Regions from separate parts of the Klebsiella sp. genome, predicted to be linked through region 1. Evidence: predicted binding sites of a transcription regulator. Region 1 holds the regulator's gene; the other holds the start of a gene.
The links. Region 1 encodes LexA, which represses DNA repair genes until DNA is damaged. Its sites were predicted from a motif close to TNCTGTATGTACATACAGNA; they were not measured.
Positions count from the first base shown of each region.

Region 1 (3,130 bases):
GAATGAACAGCCCGCAGTGTGCCGGACATGACTTAACTATAGATGAGTATTCTGAGTAAGATTTATTATTCGGAATCTTTAACCATCATATTAACAATATACGCTATGAAAACCAGGTGTCGCGCTGCCAGTGACGCCGCCAGACGATTGCCAGTGAAGCCCCGCGCAGGGCAAGAAACACCGCCAGCGCCAACCATAGACCATGATTACCAAGAACCGGTACCGTCAGCAGCGTCAGGGCGAATCCCGCCGCCGCTACCGCCATGCTGTTACGCATCTCTGCCCCGCGCGTTGCGCCGATAAACATGCCATCCAACAGGTAGCACCAGACGCCAATGACCGGCAGTATTGTCTGCCAGATGAGATAGCGGTCGGCGAGTTGCTGCAGAGAAGGGAGCGACGTTAGCAAGGCGATAATCTGCTCGCCAGCAAGGCTGTAAATCAGCGCAAACGCCAGCGCTACCATGCCTGACTGACGGCAGGCCGCACGCCATACCTCAAGCAGTTGGCTGCCGTCGCGGGCACCGTAAGCCTGCCCGGAGTGCGCCTCCACGGCGTAGGCAAAACCATCCAGCGCGTAGGCGGTAAAGGTGAGCATGGTCATCAGCACCGCATTGACCGCTACAACGTCAGCGCCAAGGCGGGCGCCATATACCGTCATCGCCCCAAAACACAGTTGTAGCAGCAGCGAGCGCAGCATAATGTCGCGGTTCAGCGCCAGAAGACGGCGCACATCGCCGCGCCACGCGGTTTTCAGCATCGATAGCGAAACGCCCCGCAGTACCAGCACGCGTTTCGCCATAACGAGTCCAATGAAAAAGGTGGCGTATTCTGCTGTTACGGTCGCCAGGGCCGCGCCCTGCACGTTCATATGCAGGCCCATTACCAGCCATAAATCGAGCACGATGTTGAGTACATTACCGACGACCAGCAGGATCACTGGTGCACGGGCATACTGCACGCCCAACAGCCAGCCCAGCAGCACCAGATTCGCCAGGGATGCCGGAGCGCTCAGCCAACGAATCTCGAGGAAACGGCGGGCCTGTTCAAGCACCGCATCACTGCCGCCGACGATGTGCAGCGCCAGATTAATTAACGGCATTCTGAATAGGACGATGGCTATCCCGGCAGCCAGTGCCAGCCCCAGCGGCTGCACCAGCGCACGCGCCAGCCGTTGGGGATCTTTCGCGCCGAATGCCTGGGCCGTCAGACCAGTAGTACTCATGCGCAAAAACAGGAGCAGCATGAAGAGAAAGCTGGTCGCCATTGCGCCAACCGCAACGCCGCCCAGATAAACCGGGCTATCAAGATGACCGATAACAGCGGTATCCACCAGCCCCAGCAAAGGAACGGTGATATTAGAGAAAATCATGGGCAGCGCTAAGCGCCACAGGGCTTTATCGGCGGCGTTAAAAAGCATGGGGAAGAGCCCAAATGAAGAAGTAAGACAGCGCAGCATCATGTATCAGATGATGCTGCGAGATGAAGAGGTTACTGCCAGTTGCCGTTGCGGATAACGCCGACAGCCAGGCCTTCAATAGTGAAACTTTGCTGGCGTAAATCCACCACGATTGGGGTAAATTCGCTGTTTTCAGGCAGCAGTTCGACGACGTTACCCTGTTTTTTCAGACGCTTCACGGTAACTTCATCGTCAATGCGGGCCACAACAACCTGGCCATTGCGCACATCCTGAGTTTTATGTACCGCAAGCAGGTCGCCATCCAGTATACCGATGTCTTTCATGGACATTCCGCTTACGCGCAGCAGAAAATCGGCATTCGGCTTAAACATTGCCGGATCGACCTGGTAGTGGCCTTCGATGTGCTGCTGTGCGAGCAGTGGTTCACCTGCTGCGACGCGGCCGACAAGCGGCAGGCCGCTTTCTTCTTCCGTCAGCAGACGAATACCGCGGGAGGCACCGGAAACGATCTCGATTGCGCCTTTACGCGCCAGCGCTTTCAGGTGTTCTTCCGCCGCGTTTGGGGAACGAAACCCCAAGCGCTGAGCAATCTCCGCACGCGTCGGCGGCATGCCCGTCTGGCTGATATGATCCCGAATGAGATCAAACACCTCTCGCTGCCTGGTCGTTAACGCTTTCATTCCGCCCCCTGGGTGTATATACAGTTATGCTGTGAGTATATACAGCTAACGGTGATTTTGGAACCACATTTCACACAAAAATCAGGAGTTTCTTTCTGTTTTGCGAGCCGCTATGGCATGGCTTAGCGGTAGTTTGACCACAACAGCGTTCCCCATGTGATCAACGCGATAATAATTGCCAACAGGACCGCCGCAGAGCCCATATCTTTCGCGCGGCCAGACAACTCATGATGTTCAGGGCCAATACGGTCAACGACCGCTTCAATCGCGCTGTTGATAATTTCAACTATCATCACTATCAGGACCGAGCCAATCAGCAAAACGCGCGTGATGGCATCGACATCCAGCCAGCAGGCTATCACCACGGCAATAATGGCAGCTATGCCTTCCTGACGAAATGCGGCCTCATTGATCCACGCCGCACGGAATCCTTTCCAGGAATACCCCGCGGCTTTAACGATTCGGGTTAACCCAGTGGTATTATTGGCCATCAAACAAACCTTTTTATGTAAATGACGTCAATGAGTGTACGCGTTTGCCGCGTTACAACGGAAATTTTGCGCACTTTCTGTTATTCTTGCGGCGCATTTGCATGATTAACCAGAGGCTTCACATCGTCTATGTCTGGCTGGCAACGAATTTACTATAAATTACTGAATTTACCATTAAGGGCACTGGTAAAAAGCAAGTCAATTCCGGCACAACCTGCTCAGGAATTGGGCCTGGATACCTCACGTCCCATCATGTACGTCCTGCCCTACAATTCGAAGGCGGACCTGCTGACGCTTCGCGCTCAATGTCTGGAACATGAATTACCGGACCCGCTTGAGCCGCTGGAGATCGATGGTACCCTGCTTCCACGCTACGTGTTTATTCATGGCGGCCCGCGTGTTTTCACCTACTACACGCCGAAAGAAGAATCCATCAAGCTGTTCCATGATTATCTGGATCTGCACCGCAATCATCCCGACCTTGACGTGCAGATGGTGCCGGTTTCGGTGATGTTTGGTCGTGCTCCAGGGCGTGAAAA
Region 1 is NZ_JAPUEW010000072.1:14,410-17,539, forward strand. It holds gene dinF (MATE family efflux transporter DinF) at 104-1,420, opposite strand; gene lexA (transcriptional repressor LexA) at 1,492-2,100, opposite strand; gene QVF11_RS21610 (diacylglycerol kinase) at 2,223-2,591, opposite strand; gene plsB (glycerol-3-phosphate 1-O-acyltransferase PlsB) at 2,721-3,130, shown strand, end outside.

Region 2 (3,130 bases), on a different contig from region 1:
AGTGAAGCATAAACCCGATACGTCTGGCTATGGACATCAAAAATATCGTTAGTTTTCACATCTAACAGATAATCTGTTTTTAAACTGAATGATACATTATCAATGATTTGCTTATTTTTCTGATGCAGCATCGTTGTGGCAACCGGGTCGCTGGCTATTGGATTGTTTTGCACGACGGGGATATGTAACGCATCTATTTTAGTTAAGGTTTTGGGAGACTGTGAACTACAGGCCGTTAGCATTGTAGCCAGCATAACAAGGGAAAGTTTACGCATGGTATTTCCTGGTATAAATAATGGTCGTGCTTATTATCTTTTTTACCTGGAACTCTGCGAGAATTTATTTGTTTAATTTAAAATTATGAGCGTGCGTGTTGTGGAAGGAACCCGTGATTTCACGGGTTCTGCATGGCGCATACTAAACCACATTATGTTATTGATTGAGGAATCGTACTCATTGCAAATGTGAGGATTTTCTCACCATCAAATGATGCGTAAGGCAAACTTTCGATCACTGCAATTTCTTGTTCTGAATTCAATGAGTTCATGAATTCTGGGATCTTATATTGAATATGCGGAGCGATCAAAACGCCGTCATAGGCAGGTGCTACGCTAAAGAAATTCTCAACACCAACGGCACTGATTAAAAGATCTAAACCCTGAGTATCGGCTGTTTTTTGCATTTTTCTGGCAATAATTCCTGCCGTTTCGCCGAACAGGCAACATATTAATAACTTTTTCACAATTTAATCCTCGGTGAGATACCTAAGCTACATTATTCCTCCATGGCTGATGAAAATGCGCGATACGTCAATATTCTAATACTAATTTATTAGACGGCATCTTCACTATCACAGAAGCCAGAAACAAAAGCTTCTGTGATGTTGTGAATGATCGGATATGGCTATTGGGTTACTTTTTTTTGCGTGAAATCACGAAGCGATCGTCAACGCGCGTGAGCTTTGCTCCATTGGTGCAGTGCTCAATGGCGAAATTAAAAAACTCATCAGAGTCGAGTTCAAAATCCAGTTCGATTTTAATGGTTTCACTGGATTGCAGAAGCTGCTTTGCCTGTTCCAAATCACTGGCCTTAACTATTCCCATCTCTTCACCTCGTTTTAGCGCTGGTGGCGTCCGGGCTTCATCTTACGGCCTAAGTTTTACAATCATGCGACACTGGCGTTTTATTTCTGCGAGATAAGTTTTTCGGCCTTACGTAACACGATCACCATCGCTTCAGGAGACCCGATAGCGATGGTAACCAGTGCAATCTTAGGGCCTATCCCAGTAGGCGTTATTGGCGCAGGCAGTTTGAACACGGACAGCGCACAGAAACCGGAGCGTACACGGAGTACGTGAGGATTTCGAGCACTGCCCAGGTTCAAAATGGCAAGTAAAATAGCCCTAATGGGATAGGCTCTTAATCAACGTTAGTGAAGTAGTCTCGTGCGACTGCCTCAACGTTCTTTGCATCAATGCCCGTCTTCTCCGTGATCGAGGCAATGAACGGCTTGAACTTCTCTGTTATCACATGGCCACCGTCCCAATGAGCGACGTAGAAGCGGCACTGATAGCGATAAAAGTGGAGAGTGGTGTCTCCTAACGTGTAATACATAAGAATCTCCCGTTCAGTATGTCGGATGGATCGCCACAATTTGTGAGCAAAGAGCCGATTGGCGGATTCTATCCTCCTCCCAATTGACCGAAATTTCCAGAGAGCAATACAAAACCATCGGGAATACGTATAGGGGCTCCTACACAATATCGACGATATGATTAGCGTACGGATGCTAAATTCTCCACAACTTCAATGTGTTCACGTTAATGCCTTGCATGTGGCTTGATTAACGTCATTGAAGTGCTGATACTGTATATAAATACAGTATATGCAGGTGAGTTTATCATGATGTTCTACAAGCCGGTTGAATTGCGTCAGGTCATATCGATTCCGTTGTTTAGCGATCTTGTTCCGTGTGGGTTTCCCAGCCCGGCGCAGGATTATATTGAGAAGGGGATTGATCTCAACGAGCTTTGTGTCAGTCATCCTGCTGCGACCTATTTTGTAATGGCAACAGGCATGTCGATGGTTGATGCCGGTATTTATGAGGGTTCGCTGCTGGTGGTGGATCGCAGCCTGAAAGCAACGCATGGCGATATCATCATTGCCTCGTTAGCCGGTGAATACACGGTCAAACGCCTCTGCACGCATCCCGTGATGCAATTGATGCCAATGAACCCTGATTTTCCTCCGATTGAACTACACGATGGTGGTGAAGAGCTGGAGATTTTTGGCGTCGTCACGTTCAGCATTAATCGGTTTCGCTAATGTTTGCCCTGGTAGATGTGAATTCATTTTATGCCAGCTGTGAAATGGCCTTTCGTCCCGATTTGCGCGGGCGTCCGGTGGTGGTATTAAGCAATAATGATGGCTGCGTGATTGCCCGAAATAGCGAAGCTAAACGGCTTGAGATCCCCATGGGCGCGCCGTATTTCAAAGTGAAATCTCAGTTTGAGCGTTACCAGATCGCGGTATTTAGCAGTAACTACGCACTGTATGGCGATATGTCGCACCGTGTGATGACCCTTCTTGAAGAGCTGGCCCCATCAGTTCACCAATATTCCATTGATGAAGCATTTGTGAATCTCTCCGGGCTTAATCGTCCTGGGGAACTCGAGGCATTTGGTCGCCACGTGCGAACGACATTACTCCAGTGCACTGGTTTGACGGTAGGTGTGGGAATTGGGCCGACTAAAACATTGGCTAAGCTGGCTAATTATGCAGCGAAAAGATGGCCGCAAACCGGAGGCGTGGTTGATCTCTCTTTATTGGTCAGGCAGCGAAAACTGCTGGCTCAGGTTGAGGTCAGCGAGATCTGGGGCGTTGGTCGACGAATAGCGAGAAAGCTCAATGATATGGGGATTAAAACGGCGCTTCAGCTTGCTGAAACGCCCGCGTCGCTTATCAGAAAACATTTCAGCGTCGTGCTGGAGCGCACAGTGCGAGAGTTGTGCGGCGAGCCTTGTCTTGAACCAGAAGAGTTTATGCCGACGAGGCAGCAAATCATCTGCTCGCGTTCGTTTAGCCAAAAGGTGAGCGAATATGAACCGATGCGTGAAGCAATATGCAGCCA
Region 2 is NZ_JAPUEW010000099.1:116,727-119,856, forward strand. It holds gene QVF11_RS27850 (hypothetical protein) at 1-275, opposite strand, end outside; gene QVF11_RS27855 (PTS sugar transporter subunit IIB) at 428-742, opposite strand; gene QVF11_RS27860 (hypothetical protein) at 912-1,103, opposite strand; gene QVF11_RS27865 (hypothetical protein) at 1,420-1,614, opposite strand; gene umuD (translesion error-prone DNA polymerase V autoproteolytic subunit) at 1,903-2,325, shown strand; gene umuC (translesion error-prone DNA polymerase V subunit UmuC) at 2,325-3,130, shown strand, end outside.
Region 2: the regulator LexA is predicted to act here: its motif matches at 1,865-1,884, upstream of umuD (translesion error-prone DNA polymerase V autoproteolytic subunit).